Regions from separate parts of the Rhodoferax sp. WC2427 genome, predicted to be linked through region 2. Evidence: riboswitches for the same ligand, from Rfam matches in the RefSeq annotation. Region 2 holds a riboswitch; each other region holds the start of a gene.
What was found. Region 2 has a riboswitch for thiamine pyrophosphate ahead of AB3G31_RS10795 (thiamine ABC transporter substrate binding subunit). Riboswitches for the same ligand answer to the same signal wherever they lie in the genome.
Positions count from the first base shown of each region.

Region 1: linked by a shared signal. The riboswitch ahead of thiC (phosphomethylpyrimidine synthase ThiC) and the one ahead of AB3G31_RS10795 (thiamine ABC transporter substrate binding subunit) in region 2 are both predicted to bind thiamine pyrophosphate.
Region 3: linked by a shared signal. The riboswitch ahead of AB3G31_RS12510 (cytosine permease) and the one ahead of AB3G31_RS10795 (thiamine ABC transporter substrate binding subunit) in region 2 are both predicted to bind thiamine pyrophosphate.

Region 1 covers NZ_CP162006.1:4,078,279-4,087,869, forward strand. The annotation lists gene AB3G31_RS19020 (acetyl-CoA C-acyltransferase) at 1-555, opposite strand, end outside; gene pepA (flocculation-associated PEP-CTERM protein PepA) at 754-1,590, opposite strand; gene thiC (phosphomethylpyrimidine synthase ThiC) at 1,902-3,794, opposite strand; TPP riboswitch at 3,919-4,019, opposite strand; gene AB3G31_RS19035 (patatin-like phospholipase family protein) at 4,035-4,895, opposite strand; gene AB3G31_RS19040 (OmpA family protein) at 4,895-5,506, opposite strand; gene aceK (bifunctional isocitrate dehydrogenase kinase/phosphatase) at 5,713-7,500, opposite strand; gene can (carbonate dehydratase) at 7,528-8,208, opposite strand; gene AB3G31_RS19055 (cupin domain-containing protein) at 8,490-8,900, shown strand; gene AB3G31_RS19060 (MerR family DNA-binding transcriptional regulator) at 8,906-9,313, opposite strand; gene AB3G31_RS19065 (MBL fold metallo-hydrolase) at 9,390-9,591, shown strand, end outside.
Region 2 covers NZ_CP162006.1:2,271,430-2,281,020, forward strand. The annotation lists gene AB3G31_RS10770 (lactonase family protein) at 1-766, shown strand, start outside; gene msrA (peptide-methionine (S)-S-oxide reductase MsrA) at 853-1,359, shown strand; gene AB3G31_RS10780 (cysteine hydrolase) at 1,432-2,235, opposite strand; gene AB3G31_RS10785 (hypothetical protein) at 2,250-2,750, opposite strand; gene AB3G31_RS10790 (VTT domain-containing protein) at 2,842-3,495, shown strand; TPP riboswitch at 3,639-3,737, shown strand; gene AB3G31_RS10795 (thiamine ABC transporter substrate binding subunit) at 3,783-4,805, shown strand; gene AB3G31_RS10800 (ABC transporter permease) at 4,806-6,383, shown strand; gene AB3G31_RS10805 (ABC transporter ATP-binding protein) at 6,376-7,020, shown strand; gene AB3G31_RS10810 (hypothetical protein) at 7,270-7,434, shown strand; gene AB3G31_RS10815 (hypothetical protein) at 7,484-7,690, shown strand; gene upp (uracil phosphoribosyltransferase) at 7,701-8,330, opposite strand; gene AB3G31_RS10825 (URC4/urg3 family protein) at 8,350-9,591, opposite strand, start outside.
Region 3 covers NZ_CP162006.1:2,658,286-2,667,876, reverse strand. The annotation lists gene AB3G31_RS12520 (FAD-dependent oxidoreductase) at 1-821, opposite strand, end outside; TPP riboswitch at 901-1,008, opposite strand; gene thiD (bifunctional hydroxymethylpyrimidine kinase/phosphomethylpyrimidine kinase) at 1,050-1,907, shown strand; gene AB3G31_RS12510 (cytosine permease) at 1,943-3,232, opposite strand; TPP riboswitch at 3,302-3,420, opposite strand; gene AB3G31_RS12505 (ABC transporter ATP-binding protein) at 3,623-4,177, shown strand; gene AB3G31_RS12500 (hypothetical protein) at 4,291-4,887, shown strand; gene AB3G31_RS12495 (chromate transporter) at 4,904-5,488, opposite strand; gene AB3G31_RS12490 (chromate transporter) at 5,485-6,081, opposite strand; gene AB3G31_RS12485 (acyl-CoA dehydrogenase family protein) at 6,220-7,377, shown strand; gene AB3G31_RS12480 (HD-GYP domain-containing protein) at 7,437-8,768, opposite strand; gene AB3G31_RS12475 (YgiQ family radical SAM protein) at 9,008-9,591, shown strand, end outside.

The sequences.
Region 1 (9,591 bases), 1.8 Mb from region 2:
GGCGGTGGCAAACGCGTCCTGCGCCGCGCGGGTAAAGCCGTATTTCGCTGCGCAGTCTTCGCCAAAGCTGCCCATGGAGCGGCCCGGCTCGTAGGCATCTTCCAGCCCGTCCAGCATCATGTGGTCCAGCACCTGGCCGTGGCCGATGCGGATGCCGCTGCGCCCCTGGGGCAGCAGGTGGGGCGCGTTGGTCATGCTCTCCATGCCCCCGGCCACCACCAGGTCGTGGCTGCCCGCCACCAGCATGTCGTGCGCCATCATGGTGGCAAACAGGCCCGAGCCGCACATCTTGGACAGCGTGACCGCCCCCGTGCCCTGCCCCAGCCCGCCCTTGAACCCCGCCTGCCGCGCCGGAGCCTGCCCCTGCCCCGCCATCAGGCAGTTGCCCATCACCACCTGGTCGATCCGCGCCGGGTCCACCCCCGCCCGCGCCACCGCCGCCCCAATAGCCGCCCCGCCCAGATCGTGCGCCGCCAGCGTGGCGAAGGCCCCCTGGAATGCCCCCATGGGGGTGCGGGCGGCGGACAGGATGACGATGGGGTCGGTGGTGGGCATGGTGGCACTCCTTTAGAGGCACTGTACGCCTGCTGGCCCGGCAGGTGCGGCACGGCGAATGGCATGGCGCCCCGGGCAGAAGGGCCCGGCGCCATCCGCCAGCAGATACCGGGGTGCCAAGAAGCGGTGGCTATCGGGATTCATTTTCCCCATTAAAAAAGGGGCCTAGGCCCCTTAATGCATGGTTCACCGTGCGATTTACTTTTCAGCGCGACGGCGGCGTGAAACGGCCAAACCGACCAGTCCCAAACCGAGTAGAGCAATACTGGCGGGTTCAGGCACTTTATTCACAGGGGTGTTTCCAAAGTCCACGCCACCAGAAGCATTGTTAATCGCAACCAAACCATTGGTTGCCGCATCAAAACCGCCCGATGTATTGGTGAAGCTAGTGAACAAGGTGTCGTAAAAAGGATTGGGTGTTACAAAAAACAATGCCCCATCGGCAGTTAAGGAAAATGCCAGAGTTGCATTTAACGAAGTGCCAAATAATTCATTGATACTGGACGAGGCCACGATGCCCGAACCCGAACCCAACAAAACCGTATCCGACGAATGCACCACCGTGCCGCTGCTGGCGTCGGCATTATTTGCCATACTGAATACGCTATTGGATCCGTCAGATTTTTCACCCCACAAAGTAGAGGTTAATGAATTCACGGTGTAGGTGCTGCCAACTGCGCCGAAAGACCCGCTCAACAAACTTGTGGTGTAGCTGTACTCGGCCCACAACGCGTAGCCCTTGGTATTGCTCAATCCTAGACCCGTATCACCGGCGCCCAATAAGCTTCCCTGCGCATCGGTAAATGAAGTCAGCTGAATATAGCCAATACCTGACATGGTCTGGGCGATTGGATTCAACGCGATTAACGTCGATGCCGATCCATTCATGAAGTTGGCATTATAAGTGGGTGCAACATAACCAAAAAAACTTGGATCCACGACAAAACTCGGTGTGGGCGCAGCGAAGGCCGGCAATGTGAAACCAGCTGCAGCAACGACTGCATACATAGCGGCAGTCTTAAATACGTTTTTCATGAAATATCCAGGTTTTAGAGGCAAGGCGAGCACCACTATTGGCGCTGATACATTTGTTACAAGCAATGTACATGCCAATTTTCAAAATCCCTTTGAATCAACGACTTATAAGGAAAAAATACCTTTTCACAAATCCGAGTGTAAGAAAAATCGATATGTTGTATAACGAACAGATAAAACAAAGAAAATCTGTTATAGGAACTTGGAAAATACCGCCAATTCCCGAGCTCTTGTGCAGGTTGTAAAAAGCTGCGCAGGGCGTGCGGTGTCCACACGCCCTGCGCAGCGGCAGCACTGCCGCTTCCGCGCGCCTAGCCTTGTGCGATCGGGATCACCGCGTTCACCGGCACGTAGATTTCCCCGCCTGCGCTTTTGAATTCCTGCGACTTTTCCAGCATGCCCTGTTCGGCTGCGGCGGCTTCGCTCACACCCAGGTTCTTGGCGTACTCGCGCACCTCTTGCGTGATCTTCATGGAGCAGAACTTGGGGCCGCACATGGAGCAAAAGTGCGCCACCTTGGCCGAGTCCTTGGGCAGGGTTTCGTCGTGGAATTTCTTCGCGGTTTCGGGGTCCAGCGACAGGTTGAACTGGTCCATCCAGCGGAACTCGAAGCGGGCCTTGGACAGCGCGTCGTCGCGGTAGCGCGCACCCGGGTGGCCTTTGGCCACGTCGGCGGCGTGGGCGGCGATCTTGTAGGTGATGATGCCCACCTTCACGTCGTCGCGGTCGGGTAGGCCCAGGTGCTCCTTGGGCGTGACGTAGCACAGCATGGCAGTGCCAAACCAGCCGATCATGGCCGCGCCTATGCCGCTGGTGATGTGGTCGTAGCCGGGCGCAATGTCGGTGGTCAGCGGGCCCAGGGTATAGAACGGGGCCTCACCGCAGTGCTTGAGCTGCTCGGTCATGTTCTCCTGCACCATGTGCATGGGCACATGGCCGGGGCCTTCGATCATGACCTGCACGTCCTGCTGCCAGGCGCGTTGCGTCAGCTCGCCCAGGGTGCGCAGTTCGGCAAACTGGGCCTCGTCGTTGGCATCGGCGCTGGAGCCGGGGCGCAGGCCGTCGCCGAGCGAGTAGCTGACGTCGTAGGCCTTCAGGATCTCGGTCATCTCATCGAAGTGGGTGTAGATGAAATTCTCTTGGTGGTGGGCAATGCACCACTTGGCCATGATGGAGCCGCCGCGCGAGACGATACCGGTCATGCGGTTGGCGGTGAGGTGGATGAACGGTAGGCGCACACCGGCGTGCACGGTGAAGTAGTCCACGCCCTGCTCGGCCTGCTCGATCAGGGTGTCGCGGAAGATTTCCCAGGTCAGGTCTTCGGCCACGCCGCCCACTTTTTCCAGCGCCTGGTAGATCGGCACGGTGCCGATGGGCACAGGGCTGTTGCGGATGATCCAGTCGCGGGTGGTGTGGATGTTTTTGCCGGTGGACAGGTCCATCACCGTGTCGGCACCCCAGCGGATCGCCCAGACCAGTTTTTCGACTTCTTCTTCGATGCTGGAGGTGACGGCCGAGTTGCCGATGTTGGCGTTGATCTTGACCAGGAAGTTGCGGCCAATGGCCATGGGCTCGACTTCGGGGTGGTTGATGTTGAGCGGGATCACGGCGCGGCCGCGGGCCACTTCGGAGCGCACGAACTCGGGGGTCATCACCTTCGGGATACTGGCACCGAAGCTGTTGCCTGCCAGGCGCTGGTCGCGCTCGGTGTTGGCAGCGTACTGGGCCATCCACTCCATCTTTTGGTTCTCGCGCAGGGCGACGAATTCCATTTCAGGAGTGATGATGCCTTGGCGGGCGTAGTGCATCTGCGAGACATTGGCACCGGCCTTCGCCCGGCGCGGTGTGCGTTGCAGGCCACTGGCCTGTGCGCGCAACAGATGCAGCGCTTCGTTCTCATCGTTCTTGCGGCCATCGTCCAGCGCGTGCAGGATGCGGGCGGCGTAGGCCTCGGTGTCGCCCCGGGCTTCGATCCAGCCCGCACGCAGGGCCTGCAGACCGGCGCGCACGTCGATCTGGGCGGCGGGGTCGGTGTAGGGGCCGGAGGTGTCGTAGACGGTGACGGCCTCGCCGTTGCTCTGCATGATTTCGCGCAGCGGCACGCGCAGGTCGGGGCGGCTGCCCTGGATGTAGCGCTTGGTACTGGCGGGCAGTGGATCGCAGGCGTAGCGCAGTAACTGGGCGAATTTGTCGGGTGCGTTCATGGGGTCTCCTTTGGATGGTGGAGCCCGGAATGCGCAGCCAGACCGCGCAAACCCCCAAGGAGATGCCCCGCTGCCTTGCGGCTGGGACGTGTAGACGGTAAGCGCCCGTACCCTCCAGGGATAGGACGCAGTCGTCAAGCTCTTCTTACGCTGGTATGAACCAGATCAAGTTCGCGGGTTTGGATTCCATCTCAGCGCAGCCACTGCGCACCCCGGGCAGCGCGCAGTGTACGGCATCGGCTAGCCGGTCCGGCCCAGGCTGAAGCCCCGCGCCCGCAGGAGTTGGCGCAAGGCAGGCAAGGCCGCCACACCGGACTCGTAGCCCGCCTGGACGATTTCCTTGCGCACGGTGAAATCGGTGCTGGAAAAGCGAGCGGTGTCCGGGCGGACCAGGAAGTCGGCGGTTTGCCCCTCCAGCTGCGAGAGCGAGCGGCCCATGATTTCAAACGACTGCAGAATCACCTCGTAGAGGCCCGCACGGGTGCTGTTTTGCGGCAACACGCCCACGTCCACGCCAATCACCACATCGGCTCCCAGCCTGCGGGCAGCCTTGACGGGCAAGGGGCTGACCAGGCCGCCGTCCACCAGTTCCTCGTCGCCAATCACACAGGGCACAAACACCCCGGGAATCGAGCACGATGCGCGTACGGCCGCACCGGCATTGCCGCCAGACAACAGGCGCAGTTCGCCAGATTTCAGTACCGTGGCCACCGCGCCGAACCGGCGCTTGAAGCGCTCCATGGGCACATCCTTGACGTACTGGTTGACCAGCCTTTGTAGCGTTTCGCCAGTGAACATGCCGCGTTTGTTGCCCTGGCCCAGATCGACGATTTCGATGTCGCGCAGCCGCAGTGCTACCTCTTCGATCTGCCAGGGCGTGTAGCCCGCGGCATAAAACGCGCCGACCAGGGACCCGGCACTGGTGCCCGCCACCACCTCGGGGGCCAGACCGGCCTCGACCAGGGCCTTGAGCACGCCGATATGGGCAAATCCCCGGGCCGAACCGGCGCCCAGGGCCACCCCGATTTTGGGACTGGCCGCAGCCGCCTGCGCGAGCCAGGGTGCAGTCCCTGCAGCGGCCAGCAGTGTCCGGCGCAACATTACCGATTGTCCGGTAGCTGGATCAGACCTTCGTCCACCATCTTGCGCAGTTTGTCGAAAGCCGACGCAAACGCGTTGGCGGGTTCGCCCTGGGTCAAGGTTTCCACCTTTTCGTCCAGCACCATCAGCTCGACGCGGCGGTTCAGCGTGCGCCCCTGGTCGCTGGCGTTGGAGGCAACCGGTCGGTGGTAGGCGAAGCCTGCGGAGACGATGCGCCGGGGCTCGACACCGCGCTCTTCCAAGGCCTTGCGCAACGCACGGGCCCGGTTGTCGGACAAGGTCTGGTTCATATCCAGGCCCCCCACGTTGTCGGTATGGCCCTCCACGCTGACATCGTGGGTGGTTTTGTTTTTCAGCAAGCTGGCCAGGCGGTCCAGGTAGGGTGCGGCTTCCTCGGTTTTGAAGGTGTACTCGCCGGTGGCGAACAACACCGTGACAGGCAGAACAATTTGCACGCCCCGCTCGGTTTGCTCGATATCCAGCGTGGGGCCGGTGTAGGCCACCGGTGCGGGCGGTGGGGTCTGGCAGGCGGCCAGCGCCACGCCCAGCACCACTGCGGCGCCCAGACGCCCCCCGTGCCAGGCGCGCAGTCGAAGTTTTGAATTGTCCATGGTGTGAATTTTTCCTGTGTCTTGGTGGGGGCATACATGGCGGTGGACCGCATGGATGTGGCAGGTGAACGCAAGCAAGGCGGTCACGGAAAGCCCAGGAATTTTATCGTCCGCACATATTTTTAAATTGAAAATTGCATGCGTGTGTACAAAACAAGGGTAAAGCCCGGCGTGAACCGGAACTTTTTCACACCCTCACGCTGAATTCAAGCCGCCCCGAAGCGTTTGTCCTGCTCGTACGGGAAGACGTCGTGTACGTAGCCCGCCTGGATGCGCTCCTTGTGCGCTTGCCAGAAGCTGGCCTCCAGCAAATCGGCGTGGTGGCGCATGAAGGCTTCGCGCACCAGCGGGTTGCCCAGCAAGAAGGGGCCAAAAGTTTCGGGAAATACGTCCTTGGGGCCGACCCGGTACCAGATCTCGCCGCTCATTTCCTCCTCTTCGTTGCGCGGCTGGGGCACGGTGCGGAAGTTGCAGTCGGTGAGGTATTCGATCTCGTCGTAATCGTAGAACACCACCTTGCCGTGGCGTGTCACGCCAAAGTTCTTCCACAGCATGTCGCCGGGAAAGATGTTGGCGGCCACCAGGTCCTTGATGGCGTTGCCGTACTCGACCACCGAGCGCTCGATCTGGGCGCGGGCCCGGCGGTCGTCCGGGCCCGCGTCAAAGGCCTCCTGCAGGTAGATATTGAGCGGGATCATGCGGCGCTCGATGTAGACGTGCTTGATGACCACCTCCAGCTGCCCATCCCCATCGCGGTCGCTGATTTCCAGCTGGCTGGGGGCACACTTTTCCAGCTCGGCAATCACTGCGTCGCTGAACCGGTCGCGCGGAAATGCCACCTCGCTGTACTCCAGCGTATCGGCCATGCGGCCCACGCGGTCGTGCTGCTTGACCAGCAAATACTTGGCCTTGATCTGCTCGCGGGTGGTGTCTTTTTGCGGCGGAAAGTAGTCTTTGATGACCTTGAACACGTAGGGAAACGACGGCATGTCGAACACCAGCATCACCATGCCCTTGATGCCCGGCGCAATGCGGAACTGGTCGGTGGAATGGCGCTGGTGCAGCAGCAGATCGCGGTAAAACAAGGTCTTGCCCTGCTTGGCCAGGCCGAGCGCGTTGTAGATTTCATTGCGCGGCTTGCGCGGCATCATGCTGCGCAGAAACTGCACGTAGGCGCTGGGGATTTCCATGTCCACCATGAAGTAGGCGCGCGCAAAGCTGAACAGCAACAGCATGTCGTCTTCGCCAAACAGCGCGGCATCGATGGCCAGGCGGTCCTGCGCATCGTGCAGGATGGGCAGGGCAAACGGGTGCTCCTGGAAGCCGTTGATCACCTTGCCGCAGATGTACGCCCCCTTGTTGCGGAAGAACAGGCTGGTGAGCACCTGGATCTGGAAATTGGCCCGCAGCGTCACCTCGCCCAGTTGCAGGCGCACCGCCGCCTCTACATAGGCGATGTCGCGCACCAGGTCGCCAAACGCGCGCTGCAGGTCGAAGTCTTGCACCATCTGCAGCAGCACGGCCCCCAGGTTGGCGCGGGTGGGGTAGTAGGCGCGGTAGGTGGGGCGTGGTTCGGTGGCTTCCAGGTACTCGGTGCTGACCGCCGGGCGCACGAAGATGAAGTCGTTCTGGAAGTAGCTGCGGTGCAGTATCTTGGTGGTGACCGAATTGAAAAAGGTCTCGGCGAGTTCGGGTTGGCGGTGGTCGACCAGCAGGCCGATGTAGTGCAGCTTGACCTGCTGCCACACATCCATGCCCTGCTCCCCCGCCTTGAACTCGCGCTCCAGCCGGGTCGAGCATTCACGCACCCGCAGGTCGTAGAACTCAATGCGCTCGCGCTGGGCCCGCTGCTGGCCGTGCCAGTCGGCGGTTTCAAACCGGTGCTTGGCCCGGGCCGATTCGGAGCGGAACAGCCGGTAATGCCGGTTGAAGCCGTCCACCATGGCCTTGGCAATGTCGTAGGCGAGCGGGGAATCCAGGCGTTGGGGAAACATGGGCACAGTCTACCCAGACGGGGCTTCTCAGCCCGCTGCGCGCCCTGCCTGGCCGCGCACGGCACCGGCCACGCCCGCCACCGCTGCCCGGTAGGCCGCCTCCAGCCCCTCGATGCCGTTGACCGTGATGTGCAGGTTTTGCAGCAGGCCGTCGTGGATGCCGTAGACCCAGCCGTGCACGGTGACTTTCTGGCCCCGCGCCCAGGCATCGACCATGACGGTGCTTTGGCAGACGTTGACCACCTGCTCAATGGCGTTGAGCTCGACCAGCGCGTCATGGCGTTGGGGTTCGGCAATCTGGTCCAGCAGGTTCCAGTGGCGGTCCCGCACGTCCTGGATGTGGCGCAGCCAATTGTCGGCCAGGCCGACCCGCTGGCCGGCCAGCGCCGCCGCCACGCCCGAGCAGCCGTAGTGGCCCACCACGGTGATGTGCTCGACCTTGATCACGTCCACCGCAAACTGTACGGTGGACAGCGCGTTCAGGTCCGAATGCACCACCACGTTGGCCACGTTGCGGTGCACAAACACCTCGCCCGGCGCCAGGCCCATGATCTCGTTGGCCGGGACGCGGCTGTCGGAGCAGCCGATCCACATGTACTTGGGCTTTTGCTGGCGCGTGAGTTCGGTAAAAAAACCGGGGCGCTCGCGCTCCATCTCGGCGGCCCAGGCACGGTTATTGGCAAAAATATCGGGTATGGATTGGGTCATATGTGTATTTTGCCGCCACAGGGACGGGCCAGATCATCAGAATTAAGCATGAAATTGGCAGCCTGCGCTTATGCCATAAGCACAAGCAGCTACTAAAACTGCAGCAAATCAACCGGGTTACCAAACCCGCATCCGGCCCTGCCCCGCGCGGTTGACGTTGACGTTAACGTCAAGTATAGCCAGGCTTGGGCCTCATAGGGGATGCCCTGCCCCCACGCGCCCCGCCCTGGGCGGAGAATCGCGCGGCGGCATGCGGTCCGCAGCCACCCCAGGAGACAACCATGACGCTATTTCACAAATACCACCCCCTGCGCCCTTATGCATTCCTGTTGGTGGGGCTGGTATCGGTCAGCACGCTGCTGGCGCAAAACCCGGGCTTGCAACGCACGGTGGTCGGGCGGGCCGATGTGTCGATCGCCGGGCACGAGGCGGTGGTGGCGCGGGTCGAGGTGGCTCCTGGCGCCAAAGCCGGGCGGCACACCCACCCCGGCGATGAAATCAGCTACGTGCTCGAAGGCGAGGCCACCCTGCTGGTCGATGGCCAGCCGCCGCGGGTCATCAAGGCGGGCGAGTCGTTTGTGGTGCCCGCTGGGGTGGTGCACGATGCCCACAACGACGGGGCCGTACCCACCAAACTGGTGGGCGTGTACGTGGTGGAAAAAGGCAAGCCGCTGGCCTCGCCCGCGCCATAACACCTTCAGGCAGTTTTTGCCTGTTTGCGGCTCTTGGAGAGCTGCGCCTGCGCTTCCTTCTCGTGGGCCTTGACCTCGTCGATATTGGCTTGCAGCTCGGCCATCTGCTCTTCCAGTTGCTGGCGGTGCGCGGCCAGCACGTCCAGAAACTTACCCAGCTGGGCGGTGGTGTCGCGTGGGCTGTCGTACATGTCGATGACTTCCCTGGCCTGCGTCAGGCTCAGGCCCAGGCGTTTGGCGCGCAGGGTCAGTTTGAGGCGGGTCCTGTCGCGCTGGCTGTAGACGCGGGTGCGGCCACCCGGGCCGCTGCGCGTGGGCTGCAGCAGGCCCATGTCTTCGTAAAAGCGGATGGCCCGGGTGGTCAGGTCGAACTCAAGGGCCAGGTCGCTGATGCTGTAGGTGCTTATCGCCATGGTGTCAAAGGGTTGCAAAGAGCGGGCCTAGAATGACTTTTACGTAAACGTCAACACAAAAGCCGACTATAGCGCCATGAATCTGCTCGAACAACAACTCCACTACCCCCTGGGCGATGCCCTGCCCGCACAGGGCGACACCCTGGCGGTGGCACCCGGCGTGCGCTGGATCCGCATGGCGCTGCCGTTCGCGCTGAACCACATCAACCTGTGGCTGCTGGAGGACGAAATCGACGGCCAGCGCGGTTGGAGCGTGGTGGACTGCTGCATCAGCGCCG
Region 2 (9,591 bases):
CATGGCGAATATCGCCACCGACAAAACGGGCCGCTTTCTGCTGGCTGCGTCGTACGGCGGCGACAAGATCTCGGTCAACCCGATTGCCCCCAACGGTCTGGTCGAGGCCACGCCGGTGTCTGTCATCCCCACGGGCAAGAACGCCCACGCCGTGATGACCGATGCGGGAAACACCCATTTGCTGGCCTCCAACCTGGGCAGCGACGCAATGTTGCAATACAAGTTTGACCCCGCTACCGGCCGGGTCGAGCCCGGTACGCCGCCTGCGCTGGCCACGGTCAAGGGGGCCGGGCCGCGCCATTTCGTGTTCCACCCCAACCAGCGCTGGGTGTTTGGCAGCAACGAGCTGAATGGCACCGTCAGTGCCTATGGCTACAACGCCGACCAGGGCACGCTGAACTGGTTGGGCTCGGTGTCGGCGCTGCCTCCGGGCTTCGTCTGGAAAGAGGCGCTGGCCACCGCCGATATCCACCTCACACCCAGCGGCAAGTTCCTGTACGCCACCGAGCGCACCTCCAACACCCTGAGCGCTTACCGGGTGGATGCCGAAACCGGGGGCTTGGCGCTGGTGGGCCAGTACCCCACCGAAACCCAGCCGCGGGGCTTCAACATCGATCCCCAGGGCCAGTATTTGTTGGCCGTGGGGCAAAAATCGCACGCCCTGACCAGCTACCGCATCCACCCGGACACCGGGGCGCTGACGGTGCTGCAACACCACGCCATGGGCAAGAACCCCAACTGGGTGGAAATCATCGACCTGCCTTGAACCGGGGTGCCTGGTGTTTACCGACGCAGCCATTCTTGCAATCTGCATTTCTGGCGCAAACTGCCTCTTCTTGAAAGGACAACACCATGGCAATTGAAACCGCAGTTTTGGCTGGAGGCTGTTTTTGGGGCATGCAGGACCTGGTCCGCAAGCTGCCCGGGGTGGTGTCCACCCGCGTGGGCTATGTGGGCGGCACCAACGACCACCCCAACTACCGCAACCACCCCGGCCACGCCGAGGGCGTGAGCATCGGCTTCGACAACGCGGTAACCAGCTACCGCGCGATTTTGGAATTCTTCTTCCAGATCCACGACCCCAGCACCGTGAACCGCCAGGGCAACGACGTGGGCACCAGCTACCGCTCGGCCATCTTCTACACCAGCGAGGCGCAAAAAGCCGTGGCCCTGGACACCATCCAGGACGTGGATGCCTCCGGCCTGTGGCCCGGCAAGGTGGTCACCGAAGTGCTGCCCGCGCCCACCTTCTGGGATGCGGAGCCCGAGCACCAGGACTATCTGGTGCACCGCCCCAACGGCTACACCTGCCACTTTGCCCGCCCGGGCTGGAAGCTGCCCGCACGCGCGGCACGCTGAGCGTTACATGCTTTTTAGGCTGCTAGCGCTTATTCCATCAGCGTAAGCAGCTATCGTAAAGAGAGCGATGGTTTATAGCTGGACCTGCGTGCTCGTGGCCAGCTCGATGCCCTGGGCCAGCATGCTTTGCATGAATGCGTCGTGCTGGGCCTGGAAACCGGCCACCGGGCTCATGCAATCGGTCAGCAGCACGATGCGCTGCGGCTTTTGGCGGGCCAGGTGCTCGACGATGTGCTCGGTGGTGGCGCGCACGCAGTGGCTGCTGGCTTCGCCTGCAATCAGCAGCACGTCGGCCTGGTCCATGGCGGCCATCAGCGTGTGGTTGAGGCCGGTGGCTTCGTCGTGCGCGTCGGGCACCTCGGCCATGACGGCACTGTAGTGCTCGGTCCAGGGGTTGCTGCCCTTGGTGAGCTTGGTGGCGTTGCGGCCCTGCTGGTCTTCCCAGGCGTTGTAGGCGGCGCGCACGTCGGCATGCACGTTGTGGCCCCAGCTGCCGATTTCGCAGTGCACCGGCCACACCATCAGCAGATAGCGGCCCCGGGCTTCCAGGGCGTCCAGGTAGGCCAGCGTGCGCCCCAGCGCCCCAGGCTGGCGCGGCAGGTACTGGCCTGCGTGCACGGCGGCGGCGGTGATGGTGGTGAACGGCGCCACCGCGCTGCCATCGGCCTGCTGCCAGAAGGTGGGGTGGGCGATGTCGATGCGGTGGTGCGAGTCCAGCGTGAGGGTGATGTCGGTCAGCTGTGGCCCGTGGGCGCGGATGAAGGCCGCCAGGCGCTGCATGTCGGCCGTGGCACCGGCCACGGGCAGGGCGGCGCCCGGCAGATCGCAAAAGTCGTTTTGCGGGTCGATGATGAGCAGGTGGGTGTGGTGCGACATGGCAGTAAAGGCGGTCATGGGGCTGGGGAGCGCAGGGAGGACAGCAGGGATGACAAGGATATGCCGTTGGCTTGCAAGGCCTCATAGCCCACTGCTGCGATCAGGCCCAGCATCATGACGATGGCGAGTACCCAGGGCGCGCGGCTGCGGCGCCGTGGTCGGGGCTGCGGGGGCAGGGGGGGCATGCTGAATGCAGGCTTTGCGGGCGCGGGAGGCGGTGGCGCCACGGGGGCCGGTGGGGGGGTGGGCGATGCTGCGGCGACCGGGGTGGCTTCGGGTGATGGCACCGGCGCTGCGGGCGGGGGCGGCACGGGAGAGGCCATGGAGGGGGCAGTAGGTGCGGCAGCGGGCTTGGCGAAAGGCATGGCCTCGGGTTTGGCCATGGCCTGCTCCAGCAACGACATGCGCTGGGGTGAGGATGGGGGCTGGGGTGGGGGCAACGCGGCGGCACAGTGGGCGCACACGGTCGCGTCGCGGGCGTTCTCGCTGTGGCAGGCGGGGCAGAGGTGGCTCATGTTTCAACTCGGGTAGGTGGGGCGGGCAGGCGTAAGTCCTGTGGGGGCAATGTCACATGGTGACAGCAGCCACCCACGATAATCGCGCTCCATGGACATTCTCATGCAACTTCTCGACTTCATTCTCCATGTAGACAAATACCTGGAGGCCTTTGTGATCAGCTATGGCCCCTGGGTCTATGCACTGTTGTTTCTGATCATCTTTGTGGAGACCGGCGTGGTGGTCATGCCGTTTCTGCCCGGCGACTCCTTGCTGTTTGTGGTGGGCGCCATGTGTGGCGTAGGGCTGATGTCCTACCCCGTTGCGGTGGGCCTGCTGCTGGCGGCCGCCATCCTGGGCAACCAGAGCAACTATGCGCTTGGCCGCTTTTTTGGCCCTAAGGTGTTCCAGTGGGAAGACTCAAAATTCTTCAACAAGAAAGCCTTCAACCAGGCCCATGCGTTTTACGAACGCTACGGCGGCGTGACCCTGGTGGCCGCGCGCTTCATGCCGTTTGTGCGCACCTTTGCGCCGTTTGTAGCCGGGGTGGCCATGATGGGCCGCGCCAAATTCACGTTTTTTGACGTGCTGGGCGGTGCGCTGTGGGTGGTGGGCATCGTCACCATCGGGTACTTCTTTGGCAACTTCCCGTGGGTCAAGCACAACCTGGACAAAATCATCTGGGCCATGATTTTGATCCCGGCGGCGCTGGTTGTGTTAGGCGCGCTAAAGGGCCGCAATGCGGGCAAAGCCGAAAACGCCTGATGCTTAAATTTTAGGCATCGTAAGCTTTATCCATATAAATCAAGCACTTAACCTTCCTATACAAGTGCTTGGCAGGGTTATCCACACCTTTATCCAGTGTTGGCAGGGAGAACTTGGAGCCGGTGGACAACCACTACAATCCGGTTTTTCACCGGGGGTGTCTGGATCTCAAAACCAGACTGAGAAATACCCCACACCTGATCTGGGTCATGCCAGCGGAGGGAGCGTGATGGGGTCACCCTCTTGGCCTTTTCATGCGTCTGCCGCTGGCGCACTGAAAGGCAACCATGCTGCACCGCCGTCGTTTCACCCTGGCCGCCACCGCGCTGGCCGCATTCATTTCCCTCCCTGCCCTGGCTGACGACGCCCCGCTGCGGGTGCTGGTGCACAGCTCGTTCTCGCTGCCCAAGCCGCTTCTGGCCCAGTTCGAGGCCGAGTCTGGCGTCAAGCTCAGCATCATCAAGGCGGGCGATGCGGGCGAGATGCTCAACAAGCTCATCCTCACCCGTGCCCAGCCCATCGCCGACGTGGTGTTTGGCCTGGACAACGCGTCCGTCGCCAAGGCACAGGCCAACAAGGTGCTGGAGCCGGTGGCCTACACCCAGGGCTCGGCCACCGCCCAGGTGGACGCCAACGTGGTGCCGGTGGACTACGGCTTCGTCAACCTGAACTTTGACAAGGCGGCCTTCGCCAAGAGCGGCCTGGCCCTGCCCAAGACCCTGGAAGACCTGGCCCAACCCGCCTACCGCAACCTGCTGGTGGTGCCCAACCCGGCCACCTCCAGCCCCGGCTACGCGTTCTTGCTGGCCACCATTGCCGGTATGGGCGAAGAAAAGGCCTTTGACTGGTGGGCCCGCATGCGCGGCAACGGCGTGAAAGCCGTAAAGGGCTGGACCGAGGCCTACTACACCGAATTCAGCCGCAACGGCGGCACCCGCCCGCTGGTGGTCAGCTACGCCAGCAGCCCGGCGGCCGAGGTGTTCTACAGCAAGGAAAAAATCACCGAATCGCCCACCGGCAACCTGTTCCTCAAGGGTGGCGTGTTCCGCCAAGTCGAGGGCGTGGCCCTGGTGGCCGGTGGCGGCCAGCGGGAGGCGGCTGGCAAGTTCATCCGCTTCATGCGCTCCGGCGTGGTGCAAGAGGCTTTGCAAACCACCATGTGGATGTACCCCATCGAAGCCCACACGCCGCTGGCCGACGTGATGAAGCACGCCGTGGAACCCACCGCCTTTGACAGCCTGCCCGCCGAGACGATTGCCGACAAGGGCACGGGCTGGGTGGCGCGCTGGACGCAAGTCGTCTTGAAGTAGATGCCGCCTCGCCGTTGGCGATCGGCCGCGTTGGCCCTGCTGCCGCTGCTGGCCTTGGGCGTGCTGCTGGTGGCCCCGGTGCTGCGGCTGGCGGGCGAGGGCTGGTGGGGCGATTTGGCCACCCAAACACCCAGCTCCCCGTGGGCACTGTGGACCGATCCGTATCTGCGTTGGCGCGTGCTGTGGTCGGTGCTGCAGGCGGCGGCTACCTGCATCGCCGCGCTGCTGCTGGGCTTGCCCGTGGCCTGGGTGCTGGCGCGCTGGGAGTTTGCGGGCCGCAGCCTGGTGCTGCGCCTGTTGATGCTGCCGTTTGTGGTGCCCACCCTGGTCGCCGCGCTGGGCGTGCTGGCGCTGTGGGGGCCGCGCGGGGTGTTCAGCGGCTGGCTGGATGTCCACCTGCAAGACACGCCTTGGCTGCTGCTGTACGGGAACCTGTTCTTCAACCTGTGCGTGGTGGTGCGCGCCGGGGTGGACGCGCTGGAGCACGTCAGCGCGCCGCGCGTGGCGGCGGCCCGCACGCTGGGGGCCACGCCCTGGCGGGCGTTCTGGCGGGTCGAGTGGCCCGCCATCCTGCCCTGGCTGGCGTCCAGCCTGTGCCTGGTGTTTTTGTACTGCTTTGCCGGGTTTGGCCTGGCCCTGGTACTGGGTGGCCAGCGCTACGCCACGGTGGAGGTGGAGATCTACACCCTGGTCGCCCACGAGCTGCAACTGGCCCCGGCCAGCCTGCTGGCGCTGTGGATGCTGCTGTTGACCGGCACGGTGGCTTGGGGCTACGCGCTTATTGAGAAACGCCTGGCCACGCCCACCCGCGTGCAGCCCATCGCCCGCCAGCACCCCAGCCGCCCGGCGCACTGGCTGGGCGTGGCCGCGGCACTGGGCGTGCTGGCCTTCTTTTGCGCCGCGCCGCTGGTAGCCATTGTGTGGCGCGCCGCCCATGCCGGCTGGGACACCTGGGCGCTGGTGGCCGACGTTGAGACGCTGGCCGCGCTGTGGAACACCCTGCGTTTTTCCGCCACCGCGCTGCTGCTGGCCACCGTGCTGGGCGTGCTGCACGCGCTGGCCGCGCAAAGCTCCGTAGCGATGCGTGCCGCCGCGTTCCTGCCGTTTGTGGTGTCGCCCATCACCGTGGCTTTCGGCCTGCTGCTGCTGTACCCGCAATGGACCGCCAGCCTGCCGCTGCTGTTGTGCGCCTACGCCGTGCTGGCCTATCCGTTTGTCGCCAAGTCGCTGGCATCGGCCCTGGACAACGTGCCCGAACACCTGCCCCAGGCCGCCCGCAGCCTGGGCGCCAGCCCCTGGCGCGTGTTCTGGCGCGTCACCTTGCCCATGGTGGCCCCCGCACTGCGCCGGGGCATGGCTTTCGCGGCGGCTACCGCTCTGGGCGAATTTGCCGTGACCCTGTTTTTATCCCGCCCCGAATGGGCCACGCTGACCACGCTGATCTACCAGCGCCTGGGCCGCCCGGGTGCTGCCAATGGCGATGCGGCTCTGGTGCTGGCCTGCGTGCTGATGGCGCTGGCCCTGGCCGCATTTGCGTTGATCGAAGGCCCACGCCGGACAGAATCTCCCCATGCTTGAACTGCGCTTCATCACCAAACACTACGGCCCGCGCTTGCTGGCCGACCAGCTCAGCCTGCAAGTGGCCGAGGGCGAAATCGTCGCCTTGCTCGGCCCCTCGGGCAGTGGCAAAAGCACCTTGCTGAAGATTGCCGCCGGGCTGGAGGCCGCCGAGTCGGGGAGCGTCTGGTTCGATGGCCAGGACATCAGCCGCCTGCCGCCCGAGCGGCGCGGCTTTGCGCTGATGTTCCAGGACTTTGCGCTGTTTCCGCATCTGGACGTGCGCGACAACGTAGCCTTTGGCCTGGTCGAGCAGCGGGTGCCCAAGGCCCAGGCCCGCCAGCGCGCTGAAGTCCTGCTGGAGCGCTTCGGCCTGGCCAACCACGCCCGGCACCGGGTCTGGACGCTTTCGGGTGGCGAGCAGCAGCGCGTGGCCCTGGCACGGGCCCTCATCACCGCGCCCCGTGCGCTGCTGCTGGACGAGCCGTTTTCCGCCCTGGATGCCGCCCTGCGCCGCGACCTGCAGGCTGAATTCCGCCAGCGCATCTTTGAAGCCGGTATGGCCACGGTGTTGGTCACCCACGACGAAGCCGAAGCCCAGGCCATGGCCACGCGCGGCCTGCGGCTGGTGGCAGGGCGGCTGGAGCAGTTATGGTGATTTGCTCCTAAATAAGTAGCTTCTTGCGCTTATGGAATAAGCGCTGGAGGCCTATTTCTTATAAATCCGCAGACGCCTGCGGGCTTGGCAAGGTGCTGCCGACATGCACCAAATTGAGGCAAAACTGGGCCTTATACCAAACAAGAATCGCTTATGTGCATTATTTCGTGCGGGCGCGCACCGGCTCTGTGCGATACTAGGGTTAACCCTGAAAAATGGGAAACGGATTTACCCCAGGACATTTTGGCCATGCACATTCTTTATTTATTTTGGTTCTCCGCACGCAACGCGGTCAACGCCATCGGTCGCCATCTCGACCAGCAAGACCAGCGCGATGTAGACAGCTATCTGGGCAAATCCCAGTCGTTCGCCGACCTTGAGTCCCGCGAACGCCAGTGGCTGCAATCCCAGTAATTTTTACCATTTTCAGGCGCCGTGCCTGAGTCCTTTTTGGAGTTTCACCATGCAAGTTCTGTATTTCATCAAATCCCTGTTCGCCGTTGCCCAAATCCAGTTTGCCCCCGGCGAGCGCGTCAACCTGGTGCGTCGTGGCAGCATCGAGCGCACCGACGGCTACGTGCTGGCCCAGACCGACAAGGGCGTGCTGGTCGAGTGGCCCCGCGCTGGCTCCAGCCTGGTGAACTCGACCGACCTGACCGTCATCGTCTAAATCTGCTTGGTTATTGGGTGCCGAAAATACGGTCACCCGCATCGCCCAGACCGGGCACGATGTAGCCGTGGCTGTTGAGCTGGCGGTCGATGGCGGCGGTATAGATGGCCACATCGGGGTGCGCAGCCTGCAACGCGGCCACGCCTTCGGGGCAGGTCAGCAGGCAGACAAACTTGATCGACTTCGGGTTCAGCTCCTTGAGCCGCTCCACCGCCGCAATGGCCGAGTTGCCGGTGGCCAGCATGGGGTCCACGATCACCACATCGCGCTCTTGCATGTCCTTGGGCATCTTGAAATAGTACTCCACGGCCGTCAGCGTCTTGGGGTCGCGGTACAGGCCCACATGGCCTACGCGCGCGCCCGGCACCACGCTGAGCATGCCCTCCAGAATGCCGTTGCCCGCGCGCAGGATGGACACAAACACCAGCTTCTTGCCGTCGATCACCCGGGCGGTCATGGTCTCCAGCGGGGTTTCGATCTCCACGTCTTGCATCGGCATGTCGCGCGTGACCTCGTAGGCCATCAGCGAACTCAGCTCGTTGAGCAGGCGGCGGAAGGTGTTGGTGCTGGCATCCTTGCGGCGCATCAGCGTCAGCTTGTGTTGCACCAGCGGGTGGTTGATCAGGTGGACGTTGCTCATGGTGTGCTTCTTCAATGGGTTAGAAAACGGTGCCATCGCTGGCGATGTTCAGGGGTGGTGTACCGCCCCGCAAGCGCTGGGCCAGCACGCGGCCTGCGGCCCATGTGCCGCCCTCCAACACGCAGGCCAGCGGCATTTGCGCGGCGGTAAGGCCTAGCTCGGCGCGCACCAGCGGGGCCAGTTCGTCCAGCAGGGCCACCGTCAAAGCGCGCCATTCGACGATGCATTCGTCGCCTGCGGTGTGCGCCTGGGTGGCCAGGGCCGGGTCTTTCAATACCAGCACGCCGCTGTCGAGCAACAGGCCGCCGTTGCGGTATTCGGGCAGACCGGTCAGTGCGTCCAGCCCGGTCACGGTCACATCGGCCCATTCCAGCGGCTCCAGCAGCGAGTAGGTGAGCCACTGCGACAGCTTGTGGAAGGGCATCCAGCCTGCAGATGCACCTTCGCCGGGCACGGCGCTGTGCTGCCAGCAGTCACCGAGCGCAATCTCGGCCCCATCGTCAGTTTTGATAGCATTTTGTGCAGGCCAGATAGGCGACAGCGTGGCAAGCAGTGCGCCAAGAATGTCGTGCGCCGCCACCGTGGGCTCGTCGGTGTCGGTAGGCACCAAGTGGTCAAACAAGCGGCCCGGACGGCACAGTCCACCCGCACCGCCAAACACTTCGGGCTGGGCTGCAACTACCTCGCCCAGGCGGCGCAACAGGGTGGCGCGGCCTTCCAGCCCGACCAGCGGGTTTTCCACGCCGACCTGGAAGGCATCGCCCAACTGGCGCGAGGTGAGGGACTGCAGGCCCAGCGCGTCGGCCTGGCAGGGCTGGGTGGGTTTGCTGGAAAACAGGCCTTTGGTGAAGGCGTTGAAGCTGGCCACGCCCAGGCCTTCGGAGCGGCTGAGCTTTTGGCCCGTGCGCGGGTCGGTGTAGCTCCAGTCGGGGCCCGCGCCTGCATCCAGCAGCACGCTGACGATGGCCAGGTCGATCTGCGCGCGGGCCCGTTTGGCCACCGAGACCTTGCCCAGCTCTTCGGTCATCTGGTCCACGCGCTTTACGCCGCCCGCCTCAAAATGCCGCCAGCGGCTGTGGTACGGGATCTGCAGGCTGGGGTAATTTGTGCGGGTGACCTCGGCCACCAGTTGCGCGGTGGGGGCCAGTGCGGCATCCACCACGGTGAAATACTGTGAATCGCCCGCACGGGCGCGCGCCAGCAGGCCCTGGGCCCGCGCACGGATGGTGTTTGTAGAGCGTAATAGGGCTCCAGCGCTTAC
Region 3 (9,591 bases), 390 kb from region 2:
AGAATGCGCGCCTCGCCAAAGCCGGGGTGCACGCTGTAGGCCGCGCTGAGCAGCTCCAGGCTGGAGCGCACGCTCATGGGCGACATATCGTCGGATTCGATTTCGGTGGCGCCCACCACGAACACGTGGTCTTCTTTGGGCGCGATATACAGCGGATAGCGCGGGTGCACCAGGCGTACCGGGCGGCGCAGCTCCACGCCCGGCGCATGCAGGCGCAGCACCTCGCCGCGCACGGCGCGCAGGCCCGGCCAGTGGTCGCGTGCGCCCAGCCCCCGGCAGTCAAAGACCCAGTCGGCCTGGCAATCCTGGGGCGCGCGTGGGGTGTGCCAGTGCATCACAACCTGGTGTTTTTGCAGCTGCAGCAGCAGTGCGGCCAGCAGTTGGCGGTTGTCCAACTGGCCTTCACCGGGCAGGTACAGGCCCTGGGCGAAGCGGGTGCCGACGCTGGGCTCCAATTGCGCGATGGCGGTGGCATCCACTGCCTGGGGCGCGGGCAGGCTGGGCAACTGCTGGCGCGTGGCCGTCAGTTGGTGGCCAAAGCGTGTGGCCTCGGCCGCGTCTTGCCGGTGCCACAGGATCAACGTGCCGTTTTGCTGGAAAAACACCGGCGCGTCGAGTTGCGCGATCAGCTCCGGCCAGCGCCGCAGCCCGTGCTGGCCCATTTGGACCACGCTGGATTCGGTGATGGCCGACTCGGCCAGCGGGGCCAGCATGGCGGCGGCCACCCGGGCGGCTGCGCCTTCTGCCTCGGGCCCCCCGGCTTCAAACACCTGCACCGTGTGGCCCGCGCGTGCCAGTGCCAGGGCCAGCAGGCGGCCCATCAGGCCCGCGCCGAGGATGGTGGTGGAGAGGCTGGTAGCCACGTGAAAGTCCTATTCAAGGCAGGACAAAACGAGGCTCAGTCGTTGATGGAAATCTTCCCACGCCAGTATTACCTGGATCGGGTATGAGGGTCTTTCTCAGTCCTGCCGCCGCAATTGCAGTAGCCAGACACCCCTGTTTCATCCGCAGCATGAATTACATCACATTCGCTCGCCGATAATTTCCGCATGACCTACCCACCAAGCTCCCCCCGCTACCTGCGCCTGCTGTCCATCGCCGGGTCCGACAGCGGCGGCGGCGCCGGTATCCAGGCCGACCTGAAGACCTTCAGCGCCCTGGGCTGCTATGGCATGACGGCGCTGGCCGCACTTACTGCGCAAAACACCCGGGGCGTCACCGCCATCCACCCTGTACCCCCCGCTTTCCTGAAAGCCCAGCTGCAGGCCGTGCTGGACGACATTGGCGTGGATGCGGTGAAGATCGGCATGCTGCATTCCCCCGAAATGGTGGAAGTAGTGGCCTGGGCCATCGACCACTACCAGCTCCAAAAAGTGGTGCTCGACCCGGTGATGGTGGCCACCAGCGGCGACCGGCTGATGGCCCGCGAAACGGTGCAGGTGCTGGTAGACCAGCTGTTTCCCCGCGCCACGGTGGTTACGCCGAATCTGGACGAGGCCGCCTTGCTGCTGGGCCGCAGCGTGGAAGATGCCGCCGCACTGGAGCCCGCCGTGGCCGACCTGCTGGCGCTGGGTGCGCAGGCGGTGCTGGTCAAGGGCGGCCATCTGCCGGGCAGTGCGGTGGTCGATGTACTGGGCCTGGCCGATGGCACGCGCCAGCGCTGGGAGTCGGTGCGCATTGCCACCCACAACGGCCACGGCACCGGCTGTACGCTGTCGTCCGCCATCGCGGTGTACCTGGCGCAGGGCCAGGCCTTGCCCGAGGCGGTGGGGCTGGCACGCAGTTACATCCTGGGGGCGATCCGCGGCGGGGCCCAGGTGCACACCGGCCACGGCCAGGGCCCGTTGAACCACGGCTTTGCGCCTGTGGCTATGCAGGTGCTCGCCGGAGAAATTTATAAGAAATAAGCCGCTAGCGCTTATTCCATAAGCGTGAGTAGCTACTATTTTTGTAGTGCGTAAGTAATCCGCAGCGGGCGGCTCACCCAGGCCGCCAGGTACACCACGGCCAGCGTGGGCAGGGCCGCGCCGAACTGCGGTGCGTAGGTGGCCAGCAGGTGGTACAGAGCGATGCCGGCCAGCCACAGCGCGGCGGCCAGCGGCTCCACCAGGCGCTGCACCGAGGCGGTGGCATGGCTGCCCAGGCGGCCCAGAATCACGCCGAACAGCGGCACGAACACCGAGCTCAGCATCAGCAAAAACGGCTCCAGGCTGTGGATGGGCAGCACCAGCGCCAGCGCAGTACAGCCCATGGCCAGCAGCAGGCCCCAGCGGCGGATGCTCAGCTTGGGGTGCAGGCTGTGGGCCGATACCGCGCCCGAGTACACGTCGCCATAGGCGTTGTCGATTTCGTCAAACAAGATCAGCCCCAGCGCCAGCAGCCCGCCCTGGGCCAGCAGCAGCGCGGTGACCAGGTCAGTGCCCGGTGCGGCCACCGTCACCACCACCACGCCCAGCGCGTAGCACCAGATATTGGCCAGCGCGTAGCCCAGCCAGGTGCCGGCCATGGCCGATTTGCCGCTGCGGCCGTGGCGGGCGTAGTCGGCCACCAGTGGCAGCCACGACACCGGCATGGCAATCACCAGGTCCATGGCCGACAGCAGGCCCATGCTGCCGTCGCCCGGGCGGCGCCAGAAGGCGGGCGCGTCGGCGGCCAGCAGCTTCTGGGCGAACTGCCAGCTCAGCCACAGCAGCGACAGCACCACCAGCGGTAGGCCAAAGCGGCCAATGAACTTGCGCACCAGGGTCAGCATGGACGCCGCCATCAAGGCGGTCAGCACCGCGCCCCACAGCAGAGTGGTCAGCAGCACACCCTGGCTGCCGCTGAGGTTCCAGCCCAGGCTGTGCTGGGCAATGGCGGCAGTGCCGTCGCGCATGATGACCAGCTCAAACGTGGTCCAGCCCACCAGCTGCACGATGTTCAGCAGCACCGGCAACCGGGCAAAACCGCTGCCAAAGGTGGCATGCATCAGCCCGGCGCTGGACAGCCCGCTGTCGCAGGCGATGCGCGCCACCCAGGCCAGCAGCCCCGCCCCCAGCACCGAGCCCAGCACGATGGCCAGCAGCGCCTGCTGCGTGCCCACGGCGGGCACCAGGTAGGCGCCGATCTGCATCACCAGCAGGCCCACGCCCAGGCTGAACCACAGGGCAGCATGCGCCGCCCCACTGAAAACACGGCCTGCGGCCGGGATCGGCGTCAGGGCTTCGTTGTGAAAAATCGGTGAATATGCCATTCATTTGCTCCATGCAAAATGCAGGCAGGGTGGCTTGAACCGCACGGTGGGTGTGGCCGGAGAAGGCCGCCGTGGAAGAACTTGCTTCCCTGCGCGAGGATTACCTCAATCAGGTTCAAAGGGTTTTTCTCAGTCGCAGGCCCACAACCACAACAGGTTCCAAAGCCGCAACACCCCTAGCGAAACCCCGCACTGCTGCGGGGTGGGCGGATTCTAGCGCAGCGGCTTACAACTAAACACAAAATCAGGCCCTGGTGCAGGCAGCATGGGCGTAACCAGCTATTAAAACCGTAGCGTTACAATGCTCGCCAGCCAGGTACGCGGTTCGTGTGCATCCGCGATGGATGACGGCCTTGCATCTCCCCAGCCAACCTATTCTTTCAACACCCCATGGATGTTTTTTTGACCCCCCGGCCTTTTGTCGCTTCAGCCGCTTCAGCCATTTTTGCCGCTTGCGCCTTGCTGGGCCTGGCCTGCAGTGCCATGGCCCAAACGGCCACCGCTCCCGATACGGCGTCGGCCGAAGCACCCGCCGTGCCGTACCGCTGGCGGCTGGAACTCAGCCCGTACACCACCCATTTCAGCTACAACCCAGAACACCGTCCGGTCCATCTGGCCGGTCTGGAACGCGAATCCACCATCGACAACAGCTTTTACGGCCTGGCGCTGTTCAGCAACTCGTTTGGCCAGGAAAGCGGCTACCTGTACCTGGGCAAGAGCTACTACAACGTCTTTGATAGCCAGCCCCAGGTGTATTTGAAGTGGTCCGCAGGCATTTTGTACGGCTACAAACCGCCCTACAACCACAAGGTGCCGCTGAACTACAAAGGCTTCTCGCCCGCCATCGTGCCCGCGGTGGGCTGGCGCTTTGGCGGCGGCTGGAACGCCCAGATCGACATGCTGGGGACGGCCGGGCTGACCTACTCACTGGTCAAAGAGTTTTAAGCACCGGTCCGGCACCCTGAAAGGGCGCTGGCGGTGTGCTTTTTGCACCTTATGGGCTGAAAAATCCGAGGCATTGCCGCACAATACAGACATATCTTGGAGGGTGTGTCGCCATGCCTGTAGCCGCTTTTCGCCCTGAATCACTTTGGACGCCACGCTACGGTGTTGCGCTGGCTTTGGTGTGTTGCGACGGATGGGTGCTGGCCCAAGAGGCCGATCCCGCTACCGCAACGGCCCCGCAGCTGGAGATTGCCACGCTGTCGGCACCCAGCCTGCAACGCGCCGATCCACGGCTGGATTCCCGTTTGACCGTCACCGGCTGGTCCGGCCCCGCGCCCCAGGCGGGCATTGGCCTGGGGATGGGTTTCACAGCCCCGCGCCAAAGCCTGGCGGGCGATACGCGTACGGCGCCCAGCGGTCTGGACCTGGGCCTGCACTGGCGGTCTGCCGACGCGGGCCAGGGGCGCGTGCGCATCGGCGTGTGGCAGCACCTGGGTGCCTGGCCCGACCCGACGTTGGGCGTGACCAGCCAAATGGCCAATCCCCTGAACTACAACACCCGGCTGGAGATGCAGTTCAGCGCCGCCAGTGCGCGCGGCATCCAGTTTGAACTGGGTGGGGCGCTGGGCCTGCAGCTCAACCCAAACGAAAAGGTGGTGCTGCGCCTCAGCCGGGGCCGACCGATGGTGTACTACCGGCTGCGCTTCTAGGCGCGTGGGCTGGTTTTCACACCCAGCCTGCCGCGCCCAGCGCCGCGCCGATGGCCAGCAGCCACAAGATATGGACCTTGGTGCGCCAGACCACCAGGGCGCTGAGGCCCGTCAGCAGCCACAGCGGCCAGTCGCGCTCGGGCCCGTGCTGGGCACTCGACAGCAGCCAGCCGGTGGCCAGCATCAGCGCAATCACGATCGGGGCCATGCCTTGTTTGAAGGCCCGCACCGCGCGCAGCTCGCGGTTGCGGTGGCCCCAGCGGGTGGATAACCACATCAGCGTGGTGCTGGGCACCAGGATGCCCAGCATGGTGCAGGCCATGCCCAGCAGGGCCGCACCATAGCCACCGGCATTCAGCCCCACGTTCCAGCCCAGCAGGGCGATGAACAAAATATTCGGCCCCGGCGCGGCCTGGGCGATGGCGATGGAGGTATTGAACTGCTCATTGGTCAGCCAGTGCTGCTGCTCGACCAGAAAACGGTGCATGTCGGGTGCCGCGGTGATCGCGCCGCCCACGGCCAGCAGCGACAGCGAAGTGAAATGCCACCACAGGGCCAGCCAGTCCTGCCCCTGCATGGCGATGCTGTGCAGGCTGCTCATGGTGCCAGCTTGCGGTAGGTTTGCACGCAGGCCAGGCCGCCGACGACCAGCAGCACGTAGGCCAGCGGCCAGTGCAGCAGTGCGATGGGCACAAAGCTCAGCACGCCCAGCACCGCGCACAGGGGCACGCCCATCACGTGGCGGCGTACGGCCCGCAGCAGGCGCAGGCCGGTGGCGCTGATCAGGCCCGCCGCCACCGCGCCCATGCCGCGCAGGGCACCGATGACCGCCGGGTGCTCGGCGTACTGGGCGTACACCAGGGCCAGCGCCAGCACCACCAGCAGCGGCAGGGCCAGCAGGCCCGTGGCGGCCGCCAGCGCCCCGCGCAGGCCGAAATGGCGGTCGCCCAGCATCACCGACAGGTTCAGCACATTTGGGCCGGGCATGATCTGCGCCACGGCCCAGTCCTCGAGAAACTCTTCTTGGGTCAGCCAGCGCTTTTTCTCTACCATTTCGCGCTGCACCACGCCCAGCACCCCCCCAAAGCCCTGCAGGGCCAGCCAGGTGAAGGACAGGAAAAGATCGGTGGGGGATTGGGGCTGTTGCGGCGCGGAGGCGGAGAAGGGGGGTGTTGTGGTGGACGGTGGATGCATGCCCGGATTATCGCCACGGCACCCGCGTTTGTCCTCCAAATGGAGGACGCGGGCCAGGCACGCAGGGCTTACGCGGTGGCCCCATTGTGGTGCGCTACGGTACATTGGCCGGGTCTTCCACCTGCCCCCCCTATCCGCATGATTGAACGCACTCTTTTTGGCCCCGACCACGAGGCTTTTCGTGACAGCTTTCGCCGTTTTGTCGACAAGGAGATCGTGCCCTTCCACGCCGCCTGGGAAGAGCAGGGCTACGTGGACCGCAACGTCTGGCACAAGGCCGGGGCCAACGGTTTCCTGTGCCCGTCCATGCCTGAAGAATGGGGTGGCTCGGGGGCCGACAAGCTGTATTCGGTGGTGCAGATCGAGGAACTGGCCCGCGCGGGCATTACCGGCATCGGCTACAGCCTGCACAATGAAATCGTGGCCCCGTACCTGCTGCACTACGCCACGCCCGCGCAAAAAGCCAAATACCTGCCGCAGATGGCCAGCGGGGCCATGGTGGGCGCGATCGCCATGAGCGAACCGTCCGCCGGGTCGGACCTGCAGGGCATCCAGTCCACCGCCCTCCAGCAAGCGGATGGCAGCTACCGCCTCAACGGCAGCAAGACTTTCATCACCAATGGCTGGCACGCCGACCTGGTGGTGGTGGTGGCCAAGACCAACCCGGCCGCCGGGGCCAAGGGCACCAGCCTGTTCCTGGTGGAACGCGGCATGCCCGGCTTTACTGTGGGCAAGCGCCTGAAGAAGCTGGGCATGAAGGCGCAAGACACCGCCGAGCTGTTTTTTGACAATGTGCATTTAGGCCCGGAGCAACTGCTGGGCGGCAGCCTGCATGAAAACCGGGGCTTCATCTGCCTGATGGAACAGTTGCCCTGGGAGCGCCTGCAGATTGCCATCACCGCCGTGGCGGCGGCCCAGGCGGCCATTGGCTGGACCGTGGCCTACGTGAAGGAACGCAAGGTGTTTGGCCAGCCGGTGGCCAGCTTCCAGAACACCCGCTTTACCCTGGCCGAGCTGCAGACCGAGGTGCAGGTGGCGCAGGTGTTCATCGACCGCTGCACCGAGCTGCTGCTGCAGGACCGCCTGGACACCGCCACCGCCAGCATGGCCAAGTACTGGACCACCGACCTGCAGTGCAAGGTGATGGACCAGTGCTTGCAGCTCTTCGGCGGCTACGGCTACATGTGGGAATACCCCATCACCCGTGCCTACGCCGATGCCCGGGTGCAGCGCATCTACGGCGGCACCAACGAGATCATGAAAGAAGTGATTACCCGGTCCATGGGACTGGGCTGATTGCTATTGATTCAGGAGCTTGTTACGCTGATGGAATAAGCGCTGGAGGCCCATTTGGCTTAAATTTTTTCGGTCTGCACCGCGGCCGCGGTGGTGCGGTCGACCAGATCGGCACACACGGCCTCCACCTTGTGCGCCCATGCCGCCAGGCTGTCCGGCAGCTTCTCGTGGGCGGCGGCGTTCCAGCGGCGGCGGGCTTCGAGCTTCACGGCGCGCAGTTGCCAGGCCAGTTCGCGGGTGATCAGCGAGAGTTCGTCGGACAGCAGCCCACTGATGGCATCGGCGTCCAGGCTTTGCAGCTGGTCGGGGGCCACGCCTGACTCCAGAATGGTGCGGTGGATGCGTGCACAGCGCTCGCCTATGAACACCATGCCGCCACGCCGCGCCGCCGACCAGCGGGTGTCCTGCGCCAGGGCCGCGGGCCAGCCCAGCAGCGTCTGGTAAATCGCCTTGAGGTGGCGCACCGGATCGGCCACCGGGTTATCGATGCCGTCGGCCTCGGGCGCGTTGTCGTCGGGCCGCTGCAGCAGCGGCAGCATGCGGTTGATCAGCACCGTGTCATAGCGGTGGCGGTTGGTGCGCAACAGCACCGACAAGCGCAACAGGGCGTGGCTGCGGCCCGGCCGTACCAGCGCCGCCACCACCTGCGCCAGCGACACGATCCGGCCCCAGGCCCCGACGGATGTAGCCGCCAGCCCGGCGGGGTAGCCAGAGCCGTCCAGCACCTCATGGTGTTCGCGTATGGCGCGCAACATCTCGGCACGGTACTCCGCGTGGCGCTCCAGCAGCAACACCGATACCAACGGGTGCGAGTACAGCTGGCGGCGTTGCTCGGGGCTGATTGCAGCGCTGGGTTCCAGCAACACGGGGTCGATGTGCATCATGCCCAGGTCGTGCAGCAATCCGGCGGCGGCCAGCATCACCAGGTCGTTGCGCAGCGCCAGCGGGCGGTTGCCCAGCCACACCGCTGTGAGTGCGGTGGCTACAAGGTAGCGGAACTGGCCGGGGTGTACATCGCGCACCACGGTCAGCTGAAAGACGACGGCGGGCGGCAGCGGCACGGCTTCCAGGCAGTCGAGCAGCAGCTTGCGGTCCTGGGGGGCTTCGGCCATGCGCGAGAACACCAGGTTACTGTCCAGCAACTCTTCGCCGACGGCGCGCAAGTTCTTGCCGTTGACGGAGTCCTCGATGTCGATGGCATCGTCCAGCGGGGTGGTCGGGTGGTGCTGCACCAGGCGTTCGTACAGCCGCGGGGTGATTTTGGCCCCTTTGTCCAGGATCTTGATGCCCTGCGCGCCCATCACGGGGCGGTTGGTCTGCATGCCCCGCCCCGGGCTCAGTTGCGACACCGCCCTGGTGAAGTATTGGGAGTCGGTCACGGTCTCAGACATAACTATGTTTGTAACACAGACGATCCTGGCCGGAGCATACAAAAACGGGCGCCATCACCCCCTGAAAACACCGATTTGATGCCCCGAATGCGGGTGGTATTTGGGCGTGAAATGGCGGCGTCCGTGGCACGGATGGCGCGGCCATACACCGGCTTTTGCTGGGGCTGTTGGCAAACACATTGTGCGCAAAAGCGCCCCAGCCCTTAAAATCGCGGGTTAATCCCAACAAAGCCCCCTGAATGAACGCCCCCGTCGACGTTTCCTTTTTCGCGCGCGCCGCCAAGCCGCTGACCAGCTACCGCAAGTACTGGGCGGCCCGTTTTGGCACATCCAAGTTTTTGCCGATGAGCCGCGCCGAGATGGACAAGCTGGGCTGGGACAGCTGCGACGTGATCATCGTCACCGGCGATGCCTATGTAGACCACCCCAGCTTTGGCATGTCGGTGATCGGCCGCATGCTGGAGATGCAGGGCTTTCGCGTGGGCATCATCGCCCAGCCGGATTGGCAAAGCGCCGACCCGTTCAAGGCGCTGGGCAAGCCGAATCTGTTCTTCGGGGTGACCTCGGGCAACATGGATTCGATGATCAACCGCTACACCGCCGACCGCAAGATCCGCAGTGACGATGCCTATACCGCGGGCGACATCGGCGGCAAGCGCCCCGACCGCGCCGCCATCGTCTACAGCCAGCGCTGCCGCGAAGCCTATAAAGACGTGCCCATCGTGCTGGGCGGCATTGAAGGCTCGCTGCGCCGCATTGCGCACTACGACTACTGGTCCGACAAGGTGCGCCGCAGCGTGGTGGTGGATGCCAAGTGCGACCT